DNA from 3 places in the Shewanella maritima genome. Region 1 is predicted to be linked to each of the others. Evidence: predicted binding sites of a transcription regulator. Region 1 holds the regulator's gene; each other region holds the start of a gene.
What was found. Region 1 encodes LexA, which represses DNA repair genes until DNA is damaged. Its sites were predicted from a motif close to TACTGTATNNNNATACAGTA; they were not measured.
Positions count from the first base shown of each region.

Region 2: a site for LexA is predicted at 1,445-1,464, ahead of EXU30_RS02555 (DNA topoisomerase III). Genes of this name have one in related genera too.
Region 3: a site for LexA is predicted at 1,305-1,324, ahead of imuA (translesion DNA synthesis-associated protein ImuA). Genes of this name have one in related genera too.

Region 1 covers NZ_CP036200.1:2,895,587-2,899,683, forward strand. Annotated here, with positions in the region: gene coxB (cytochrome c oxidase subunit II) at 1-933, opposite strand, end outside; gene EXU30_RS12440 (SulA-like leucine-rich domain-containing protein) at 1,367-1,879, opposite strand; gene lexA (transcriptional repressor LexA) at 1,876-2,493, opposite strand; gene plsB (glycerol-3-phosphate 1-O-acyltransferase PlsB) at 2,735-4,097, shown strand, end outside.
Region 2 covers NZ_CP036200.1:589,657-593,753, reverse strand. Annotated here, with positions in the region: gene EXU30_RS02565 (DapH/DapD/GlmU-related protein) at 1-323, shown strand, start outside; gene EXU30_RS02560 (CobW family GTP-binding protein) at 313-1,332, shown strand; gene EXU30_RS02555 (DNA topoisomerase III) at 1,481-3,538, shown strand; gene EXU30_RS02550 (MBL fold metallo-hydrolase) at 3,946-4,097, shown strand, end outside.
Region 3 covers NZ_CP036200.1:3,103,012-3,107,108, reverse strand. Annotated here, with positions in the region: gene EXU30_RS13265 (Y-family DNA polymerase) at 1-601, opposite strand, end outside; gene imuA (translesion DNA synthesis-associated protein ImuA) at 617-1,297, opposite strand; gene udp (uridine phosphorylase) at 1,657-2,415, opposite strand; gene EXU30_RS13250 (HP1242/YdcH family protein) at 2,782-2,997, shown strand; gene EXU30_RS13245 (hypothetical protein) at 3,108-3,575, opposite strand; gene EXU30_RS13240 (mechanosensitive ion channel family protein) at 3,908-4,097, shown strand, end outside.

The DNA of each region.
Region 1 (4,097 bases):
GCCAATAAGTGATGGGAACACACCCGGAAGGCCAGCGCCGTTAGGTTGGTGACAAGCCGCGCAGCTCGCAAGGTAAACCTGCTCGCCTTGAGCCATCAGCTCTTCCATCGACAAGGTCTTATTAAGCGATGCGGCGGCTTCTACTTCGGCCTGTTTAGCTGCTAGTTTTTGGTCAGCTAACCAAGCATCAAATTCAGCTTCTGGTAATACTTCAACCACCACCGGCATAAAGCCGTGGTCTTTACCACATAGCTCGGCGCATTGCCCGCGGTAAGTGCCAGGCTTATCAACCTTGGTCCAGGCTTCATTAATAAATCCTGGGTTAGCATCTTTTTTAACGGCAAATGCGGGTACCCACCAGGAGTGAATCACATCATCTGAAGTCATTAAAAAGCGCACTTTACGATTGGTAGGGATGACTAGAGGTTTATCTACTTCCAGTAGGTAGGTATCGGTTTTGGTGGCGTCGCCCTCGATTTGATCTCTTGGGGTCGATAGTACGCTGAAAAACTCGACGTCTTCATTGAAGTAGCTGTAATGCCACTTCCATTGTGAACCCGTTACCTTAATCGTTAAGTCAGCATTCGATGGGTCTTCCATGGCGATCAAAGTTTTGGTCGCTGGAATAGCCATACCGATAAGGATAAGGAAAGGGATAACCGTCCATATCACCTCAACTTTGGTGCTATGGTGAAATTTAGCGGGTTCAACGCCTTTTGATTTGCGGTGGAATATCATGGAGTAAATCATTACTCCAAACACCAAAAAACCAATGGCGCAGCAAATATACAAAATGATCATGTGTAGGTCATACACTTGACCACTAATATTAGTGACACCTTGGGTCATGTTTAGGGGCATTTCGCTTGCCCCAAGGCGCGGTGCTACTACAACTAGTAACCCCAATAGCGCACAATACAACCATTGCTTCACAAGACTTCTCCTCTGCCAATTGCGAATAGCAACTACAAAGAAGAGTCACACAGTAAGTCTCTGCTCTATGCAAACTCTTCGGTTCCCAAAAAAGCTTGATGACTTCAAAGTATCGATGGCGGTGAGAATACTTCGATGCTAATAAGCACTATGGCTTGGTTAGCATTACTGCTGCACGACTACGGGTGTTTACCGCTCGAGATACCTACGACTGAATTTATCAACTCTGATTTGACGTGTTCCAATCTATGTGGATTCACGTTTTTTATATTCAGATGGCGCGTAAAAATCAGCCACCTTGATTTAACATTACTTGCAGTTTAAATATTGATCAAGATCACTTTTGTCGGTAATAGCTTGAAAAATGGCTTAAAAAAAGCAACAAAAAGCCCTGCAACTGTGGCAGGGCTTGAGTTCTATTCGCAATAAAAAATTAATGAATTGCTGCGAAATTATTCATTTTGCCAGTGATACTTGCTGGGTTAACAGCTTGATTAGCATGTTCGCTTGCTTGTTGCTCCTGGATAACTAGACCAAGCGCGCGAGCACTTTTTGCTACCAGTTGCAGACGGCGACTGTCGCGGTCATCTAGATTGCTGGTCCAGCTAACGACCGCGCTAGATGTACCACTGGTAAGGGCTTTTTCAGTGGCCCAGAGGGTTTCAATTTCATCTTTTGCATGCACCAACAATACCCGGTCAGTGCGGACGCCTGCGTTAGCAAGCAGTTGTTTGTAGCTAATATGTGGAGGATTGATAAGTACAATCCAGCGACCTTGAAAACTCAGCGTAGCAAGTTGTGGTGCAAGGGCTTTTAGCTCCTGCTCACCTTGAGTGTTTGAGCGCACAGTATTAATGCTAGGTTGTACTTGAAGATCGGTGCAGCTTGTTGAGCTATCAGTCCACATACCAGGGTGGCGAGGTGAATTTCCCATTAAGTTATTCATGACCAATCTCCATTTCTAATCACACCAACCGCTAAGCCTTCGATGGTTAAGCTCTCACAGGTTAAGTCGACCTTGATTGGAGAGTAGTCTTCATTCTCAGCATGTAGCAGTACTGTATTACCTTTCTTTTCAAAACGTTTTACTGTGACATCATCTTCAACACGAGCGACAACCACTTGACCATTTCTTGCTTGTTGCATCTTATGCACCGCAAGTAAGTCGCCTTCTAAAATACCAATGTCTTTCATACTGTCGCCGCGCACGCGTAGTAAAAAGTCAGCAGAAGGTTTAAACATATCTGGGTCAACTTGGTAATGCTGTTCAACATGTTCCTGCGCCAAAATCGGTTCCCCCGCAGCAACTTGACCAATTAACGGCAGACCATCGTTTTGCGCTTCTTCGTCTTGAGGGAGGCGAATACCGCGAGATGTACCAGGCATGATTTCAATACAGCCTTTACGAGCTAACGCTTTTAAGTGCTCCTCAGCAGCGTTGGCACTTTTAAACCCAAGACGCTTGGCAATCTCTGCACGAGTAGGTGGCATGCCAGTTTCTGCAATATTGGTTTTAATTAGCTCTAAAATTTCTGCTTGGCGCGGCGTTAATGGTCTCATGTTGAATCCTGTTTTTTTATACAGTGACTGTCATTATATACAGTGTTTGGGTTCGTGCAAGTATTAACCAATATTATTTTTTCGAAAGGCTATTAGTGAGTTAGCGAACTCTGAGTCAGTGTGCTCTGAAAACTACTGTGTGCTGGTGGTTTGATTAACGATTGATAACTCATAGTGTTAGCCGACGATATTCTGTTATCCTATGCGGCATTATTTGTCCGTAGAATTCATAATCACAACTATGTCAAAACCAGATTCGCTAGTATTACGCGCGTTGCGCTGGGTTCAAAAGTGGATGGTACACACGATTGTTGTTCCTGAAGATCCTTTTGATGACTTAAATCTCGATAAAGATAAGCCCATTGTTTACGTGATGAAGACGGAGTCGATTAGCGACACCGCTGCATTAAGTGAAATCACCTCAGGCTTTGGTATGCCAAGCCCCTATGAGCCGCTAGAAATTGACGGTTTGACGGTGCCTAGGATTGTTTGCCTTGAAGGACGTAAGCCGATTTTTGGTCGCCGAGAAAGTGGTGACAAGTTCCTGAGCTATTTTACCAATCTGTTAACTGTGCACCGCCAGCGTCCTGAATTAGATATTCAGCTGGTGCCAGTGAGCCTGTATTGGGGGCGTACGCCGGGCAAAGAAGATGACACCATGAAAGCGGCAGTACTAGAGCGTCAGAGTCCAACCTGGTTACGCAAGTGGCTGATGATTATGTTTTTAGGTCGTCATAACTTCGTGCAGTTCTCAAATGCTGTATCACTTAGATTTATGGCAGATGAGCATGGCAGTGATAAAGCCATCGCGCAAAAGCTTACCCGTGTTGCTCGGGTACACTTTGGTCGTCAACGCAAGGTGATGACCGGGCCACAGCTGCCAAATCGTAACTCATTGTTTGACTCATTACTGAAGTCTGAAGCGGTACAAAAAGCGATTAAGGAAGAGGCTGCCAACAAGAAAGTATCAGAGGAGAAGGCAAAGGAAACTGCGGTTAAATATATTGATGAGATAGCGGCAGATTATTCAGACAGTTTAATTCGTATCGCTGAGCGCTTTTTAACCTGGCTGTGGAATAAGCTCTACAGTGGCATTAAAATTCGCGGCGCTGAGCAAGTTCGCCAATTACACCATGACGGCCACGAGATTGTGTATGTACCTTGTCACCGCAGCCACATGGACTACTTGCTGCTGTCGTACATCCTTTACTATCAAGGTATGGTACCGCCGCATATTGCTGCAGGTATTAACCTTAACTTCTGGCCAGCAGGACCTATGTTCCGCCGCGGCGGCGCCTTCTTCATTCGCCGCAGCTTTAACGGAAACAAGTTATACACCGCAGTATTTCGTGAGTATTTAGATCAGCTGTTTACCAAGGGCTACTCTGTAGAGTACTTCACCGAAGGTGGTCGTTCACGCACCGGGCGCTTGCTAGCACCAAAAACCGGTATGTTGGCGATGACAGTTAACAGTGTGCTGCGCGGCATTGAAAGACCTGTCACGCTAGTACCAGTTTATCTGGGTTACGACCACGTGATGGAAGTGGCGACTTATCATAAAGAGCTAAGCGGCAAGAAGAAAAAGAAAGAGTCGGTTTGGCAAG
Region 2 (4,097 bases), 2.3 Mb from region 1:
CCATTGGCGAGCGAAGCTCTATTGCCCATCGTTCAATTATCCATGGCCCATGTGAAGTGTGCGACGATGTATTCATTGGTTTTAACTCCGTAGTGTTCTCTACCAAAATTGGTAAAGGCTGCGTTATTCGCCATAACAGTGTGGTTGATGGCTTAGACTTACCAGAGCAGTTCCACGTGCCGCCAATGACTAACATCGGCCCAGATTTTGACTTAAACACCATCTCTAAAGTACCACCAGAGTATTCAGCATTTTCTGAGTCTGTCGTTTCTGCAAACCATACCCTGGTTGAAGGTTACCGGAGAATTGCTAATGAGCTCTAACCCTATCTCTCAGGTACCTACCAACATCATTACCGGCTCTCTTGGTGTGGGTAAAACCTCAACCATTATGAGCCTAATGAAGCACAAGCCAGAGCATGAACGCTGGGCAGTGTTGGTGAATGAGTTTGGCGAAATCGGTGTAGATGGCAGCTTGTTTCAAGGCCAGCATGCTGAGCAGCAAGTCTTTATCCGAGAAGTACCCGGCGGTTGTATGTGCTGCGCCGCAGGTTTGCCGATGGAGATCGCGTTAAATCAACTGCTCAGCACTGCTAAGCCAGACAGATTATTGATTGAGCCAACAGGCTTAGGTCACCCTAAAGAAGTGCTTGAGGTGTTGTCATCTGAGCATTACCGCCAGGTATTGTCGCTGCAACAAACCATCACTTTAGTTGATGCCCGTAAACTAGCTGAGCCTAAATACACTGAGCACGATACGTTTAATCAGCAAATCGCTATTGCTGATGTGATTGTTGGTAACAAGCAAGATCTGTATCGCGCTGATGAAGCCGAGCAACTCATTGCTTATGTCAATCAGGCTAACCCTGATACGAAAGTGATTTTTGCCGAGCATGGTAAATTGCCGCTAAGTGCGCTTGAGGGTAAAACTCAAGGCTTATCCAACAGTTCACATCATCATCATCACCATCATCACGGCAAACCTAAACCACTCGCGTGTGATCTGCCTATGCCAGAGAGCGGCGTGATTAAAGCAAGCAATCAAGGCGAAGGCTACAACAGTGTCGGCTGGCGTTTTGCGCCAGATAAAGTGTTCTCGCGTCAGTCATTGGTGCGCTTATTAGTTGATTTAGTGGTAGAGCGTATGAAGGCCGTATTTATCACCGACATGGGAGTATTTGGCTACAACTTAACGCCAGACGGTATTACCGAAATTGAGCTTGATGAATGCTTCGAGAGCCGTATTGAGTTGATTTCGCAAGCTAATGCAGCCGGCAAAAGTACCATTGACGATGGCATGGAATCTCAGTTGCTGGCATGTTTGGTTGATTAGCAAGCTAAAGCATTTGTAAGCCTTTTTCGGCGTGAGCGCAAAGCACCTAGATTTAATCAAATCAGCTGTTGTTGATTGTTGCTATTGCGCTTTACCGCTTCGCTGGGTAAAGTACTGTCAATTCATACAGTGCTTTGTCCAGTTTTCTATGCGTCTATATATTGCCGAAAAACCAAGTCTTGGTCGCGCTATTGCCGATGTGCTACCTAAGCCACTTAAAAAAGCTGAGGGGTTTATTACCGCGGCTAACGGCGATTGCGTGTCATGGTGTATCGGTCACTTGCTTGAGCAAGCCGAGCCAGATGCCTATGACGACAAATACAAATCCTGGCGTATTGAAGATCTCCCCATAGTGCCTGAAAAATGGCAGCTCAAACCTAAGCCGAAAACCCGTAGCCAATTAACCGTACTGCGTAAGTTAGTCAAACAAGCCAATGAGCTGGTTAACGCTGGCGACCCAGATAGAGAAGGGCAGTTGCTGGTCGATGAGGTCATCTCCCATTTAGGCGTTAAGGGCGACAAGCTTGCCAAGGTGCAGCGCCTATTGGTGAGTGACTTAAACCCAAGCGCGGTAAAAAGGGCACTTGGGCAACTGCGCAGTAACCGTGAGTTTGTTCCACTATCAACATCAGCATTGGCTCGTAGCCGTGCCGACTGGCTATATGGTATGAACATGACCCGCGCCTATACCATTCAAGGTAAAAAGGTTGGCTATCAAGGCGTGTTGTCAGTTGGGCGTGTACAAACGCCAGTACTTGGCTTAATTGTCCGCCGCGATGAAGAAATCACAAACTTTCAACCTAAGCCGTTCTATGAGGTGTTAGCGCATTTATCTGACGTAAATGAGTCAGAACCTAGCTTTAGCGCCAAGTGGCAACCTAGCAAAGCTTGTGAACCCTACATGGACGAAGATGGCCGTGTGCTTGCTAAAGGGTTAGCGCACAACGTGGCAGGCAGAATTACCGGTCAACAAGCCAAAATCACTAAGCTTGAATGCAAAACCAAAAAGCAAAATCCACCGCTGCTTTACAGTTTATCGTCACTGCAAATCGACGCCGCTAAACGCTTTGGTTTAAGCGCCAAAGCTGTGCTTGATACCTGCCAAAGCCTGTATGAAAAACATAAACTTATCACGTACCCGCGCTCAGATAGTCGTCACTTACCTAAAGAGCAGTTAGCACTTGCTCCTGCTGTTACCCAGGCTATATGCGCCAATGCGCCGCAACTCACTCAAGGAATCGACAGTCCAGATTTATCTTTAGTCTCTAAAGCCTGGAACGACTCAAAAGTCGATGCGCACCACGCCATCGTCCCAACCGAGAAAAAGGCAAATTTAGCCTCGCTTACTCGCGATGAAGCGAACCTTTACCAACATATCGCTCGCCAGTATTTGGCGCAGTTTTATCCGGCTTACGTATATGACGAAACTCAAGTCGAAATAGCGATTCAAGGCGGCAGATTCACCACCAAAGCTAAAGTCGACAAATCACTCGGTTGGAAACAGCTATTCCCCGCAAGCAGCAGTGCAGTGAAAAACGGCACTAAGGATGATGCTGCCAGTGGGGATGGTGAAGAACTGGCCAAGCTGCCTAAACTCACTCGAGGTCAGGTGCTGTTTTGTCATCAAGGTGAAGTGGTAGAAAAAGTGACTCAGCCACCTAAGCACTTTACTGATGCAACCTTGCTTAGCGCAATGACCGGCATTAGCCGTTATGTCAGCGACGCAGAGATTAAAAAGACTTTAAAAGAAACCGATGGTTTGGGCACTGAAGCAACTCGGGCAGGAATTATCGAGCTGCTGTTTAAACGTGGCTTTGTTGTGCGCTCAGGCAAAGCGATTATAGCGACCGAGGTAGGCAAAGGTTTAGTTCACAGCTTGCCTGAGTCGGCTACCTTGCCTGATATGACAGCGCTGTGGGAGCAAAGCCTAGATGCCATAAGCCAAAAACAGTTACGCTACGACAGCTTTATGCAGCCATTGGTTAATCAAGTATCTCATCTTGTCTCTCAAGCAGCAGCCCATATTCCTACGGCATTACAAGGCGTTAAAGCGCCAGCTAAAAAATCTTGGGCAAGGGCGCAAAAACAGCAAGAAAAGGTCGCAAAAGCTACAGTAAATCTAGTGCTTCAAATGCTAAAGCTGCATCAAAAACAACAACGACAAAAAAGCCTGCTTCAAAGCGAGCAACTGCGCGTCAATAGCTAGCCTAATGCAAGGAGCTTTAACGCGCTCTTTATTAATAAGAGATAGACAAAAATAGCCGTTAGAAACCGGTTTATTATCCCGAGTTGAGGTTATGTAACCTTAGCTCGGGATAAGGAAGTGCAAATAAACCTTTAGCAAAGTGCTTTACGATATTTCATGTTTCTAGCGAGATAGTTTTGTTTAGTTCAAGGCGAAGCTGCGCGTCAATAGCTAGCCTATTGCAAGTAGCTTTAACGAAGAAATAGACAAAAATAGCCGTTAGAAACCGATTTATTATCCCGAGTTGAGGTTATTTAGATAAAGATCAAATACCCCTAGGCTTTTTTCAGCAATAATTGCAAAATAGCGTTAGGTAAAACCTGACTCGTTTTCAGCGCATTAAAGCCGTTTATTTAGAGGGAAGTTTCATGAAGTATCAAATCATACCGGTAACACCGTTTCAGCAAAATTGCAGTGTGATTTGGTGTAAAGACACCCTACAAGCGGCAATCGTCGACCCTGGTGGCGATATCGATCGCATTACCACAGAGGTTGAAAAGTTAGGCCTAACGCTAGTCAA
Region 3 (4,097 bases), 210 kb from region 1:
AATCAGCCAGCGGTAAGCGCAACAAGTCACTAAATTGCTGCACTCCAACCTTTTGCAAACTGGTAATGGCTTTAGGCTCAAGATCGGACTCAATCAAGGCGCATTTAGCTACCTGAGCGTTAAGCCAGTCTTTATTGTCACTGACCTGATTAACCCCCTTTCGCGCCAACATACGTGCGCCATAAGGCGATAAACCAGTGCAGTAGTGAAACTCCACCGTAAAGTGCTTTAAATGGCTCTGCAACTTTTGCCAGTACTGACCTAAGTCTTTATACAAGGTCAGCATATTACTGACTTTAACTAGCAAACCATTTGGTGGATAAAGGGCAATATCGGCCGTTACCAAATACAGCCAACGGGCGATTTGCTTAAGCGTTTTAGCTTCGGTGGCTTCATCATAAGGTAAGACTTGTAAACTAGTGCACAAGGATGCCGCGCTACCTAAACCCATACCCAGCTGTATGCCCTCTTGCTTAGCCGCGCTCGTTAACTGCACCACCTCATTTTGTCTGCCATCAACAATGATCAACGGCAGCTCGCAATCATGATACAAGGTGTCGCGCTGCAAAGAAGGAAAGTGAAGATACAACCACAAAGCCATAATACTCTCGCAATACTAACCAGTTTGCACTTGCGGAAATGGGATTAAATTATCTGGCAGTGCTTGCTGAGTTAAGCTTGGCCAGCGATCAACCATATTGATGTGAAATGCCTCAGACGGCCAACCGCACTTACGCTTATTAATTTTTACCGTCACGCCCTTAGCATGGGTTTGTAAAGATAGGCTTAAATCAAAAGGTAGCGATAACGACTCAGCCTTACCCTCACGTAGAATAAACTGCCGGCAATTACCGGTCTCACTTGCCACCTGCAAACGCTTAACATGATGAATTTCAAGCGCTTGATAACTCCACATCAACACGCTATGGCAAGCACCACTTCGCAGACACTGCTCCGCAGTCCACAGTGCCTGCTGCTGATCTTTTGGATAGATGGTCAGCACCTTATCTAGCTCAATACCTTGAGCCGCAAGCGCCTGCGCCGAAATCAGCCCTTGAGGAGCAATAAACACAATTAACCGTTGCTGCACTTTTGCCTCAGCCAAAACAGGCATAAGCAAACGCAGCTCGCCAACACCTGACTCACTCTGAATTTCAGTCACACCTGTCGTATGAAAACCACCAGCCAAATGCTCATCTAGCTCAGTAAACCCAGTCGTTGTTGCCTTAGGAGCAACCTGAGCTGAGCCCTGCCACACAAGGTGCTGATGTTGAAGTAGCTCAATTAAATTAGTCATCACAAATACCTGTATACTTATACAGTATAACTAATAATGAGCTATTTGCTAAATAAATATCTTTTCTATAAAAGGATGCCCTTATAGCAACTCTTTCAGCAAAGTTTTATCTGCAAACCATAGATAAAGTTATTCAGGGGAAAACATCTAGGGTATTAAAACCTTATGACGAACGTGGCTTTGTGTTAGCCAGATCTGAAGCACACTAAAAGTTATAGGCAAAGCCTAATTGATGATAACCACCGACTGAAGTAGATGGTTTAGGGGTCAAAACAAAAAAGGTGCCGAGGCACCTTTTATTTGTAACGCTAACTTTAGTCATAACATTGATTTTGGTTATGACGCTGACTTATGAAAACTTAACTAAGCAGTTTCTTCGCCGCAGCAACAACAATCGACACCGCACTGGTCTCGGTTTGCTTCATGGTCACTTCATCAGGAATTTCTTGCTGGGTACGGTTTACAATGACACCAGCAACACAAGCTGCGCGCCAACCTTGCGACGCACACATGGTAAATAACGTAGCTGACTCCATCTCATAGTTAAGTACGCCCATGGCTTGCCATTCTTTCATCGACCCTACAAAACGCTGAGTTACGCGACCAGACACAGTGTCATAACGCTCTTGTCCTGGGTAGAAAGTATCTGATGAGGCTGTGATACCAATATGAGGCTCAAGACCAGCATCACGACTCGCTGCAACCATGGCAGTAGTACAGTCAAAGTCTGCCGCGGCAGGGAACTCTAGCGGCGCAAAGTGCAAGCTGGCACCATCAAGGCGCACCGATGCTTGAGTCACAATCACATCACCCACGTTTACATGTGGTTGAATTGCACCTGTTGTGCCTACACGAAGGAAAGTATTAACTCCTAGCTGGGCTAGCTCTTCAACAGCAATCGACGTTGAAGGCCCACCAATACCTGTTGAACACACAACCACAGGCTTACCATCTATGTAAGCTAGGTATGAGGTGTATTCACGGTGGCTGGCAAGAAAAGTGGCATTTTCCATCAGCTCTGCGATGCGTTTAACCCGCTCAGGATCACCCGGCACAATTGCCAAAGTGGCACCATCTAACATGCTTTTTGTTAATCCTAAGTGAAATACATCAGACATGTTGAACCCCTATTATCTTATTTTTGAAACGACCGTTCACGAAACTTTAACTTAGTCTACACCATAAAAAGGTTAACTGGATCACACAAGTTGACTTAGCTAGTTTGAATGTTCGCGATATATCATGACAAGCTAATGACAGTTATAGGCTCAAAAGATAACTATCCCACTCGCATTTTTCACTTGCTAATCATTCACTAAAGGTTTTGTGTACTAAGGCGAACACGAGTAAGTAACACGCCAAATCCATTAACAAAAAACAAACAAAATTTTGATGTAAATCAAGCTAAACCTGACTGGATAAGCATAGTCTGAAGTTAACAGTCTTCGCTTTAACTTTGACCTATAACCTAACAGGAGTTGCCTATGTTTCCAGAGCATCGCGAGCTGATCACTAAACTAAAAACCACTGACGCCCACTTCCTTAAAGTATTCGACGAACACAATCGTCTAGATGAAGAAATCAAAAAGCAAGAGGCTCATGCGAGTAGTGACACTACGCCAGATGTGAAATTACTAAAGTCTAAAAAGTTACACCTTAAAGAAGAGATTTACGCCATCTTGCTGAAGCATCAAAACTAGTGAAAACACAGCGCAAGTTAAAACAAAAAAGGACGCATAAGCGTCCTTTTCTATTCTGAGTAAAATTAAGTTAAGTCAAACTAAGTTGACTAGCACTAAGGCTTCGAAGCCTATTTCAATGCTTGTTTAAGTTCATCAGCGCTTTCAAAAAAGCTAACACTTTTCACTTTGAAGTTATCAAGCTCAATTAAGGTCGCGGCTTTCTCCTCTACAGGTAGACTTGCTGTCACCTCACCTTCTCTATCAAGCCCAAGTACAAAGTCATAATCCTGCATCTTAGGGATAGCCACAAAACGCGCGATTAGCGATGGCATACCGCTAATATCGGCGAAGTAGACTAGCTTGCCACTTGCCGCCACTGGGTTTTCAGTTAACGCCTCTTGCACGACTTCACCGCCAGCCATGTCTTTACTAAACAACAAGTATTGGGTTTGCTCTTCTAGCTGCAAAGGTTTCTCAAATTGATCATTAAGCGCTAACGCAGCTAACTTCTCACCCGCTTCTAATGCAATGGCCTTACCGGCAACGCCGACAAAAAGCGCTAAAGCAACCAAACAATGACTCACAGTTTTCAACATGGCTAACCCTTAATTAATTCGCGAAATTGAGTTTCACTAATTTTACTATTTCCGTATAAGCAGCAAATGCGGTATTGCTGCTAGGCAATAGACCTAAACGCTCAATATAACCTAATTTCAGCCCCATAACAGCGCGCTTGGAATAGAGCTTGAAGCAACTCACAGCAATGATTATTGAGTGCTCGTTTTAAGTCTACATTCATAATAGGTCAGACTTGATCTAACCCAAACCAAAGCTAGGGTAAATACTCAAGCTAGATTTAGATCCTAGCTTTAAAGCTTGCTATCATCACAGGCATATTTTCCGCTTGATTGCGATAAAGGAACATCGAATGGATCAGCCAAGCCTAAACCAAGAAATTCAACAATTACAGAATGCTTACGACTTCATTTTAGAATTTTTGGTGCAATACAGTTTCCAGCTTGTTGGCGCTGTACTTATCTTTCTTATCGGCCTTTGGGTCGCCAACAAAGTTTCCAATCTGGTCACCAACTTGCTGACCAAACACAATATCGATGTCA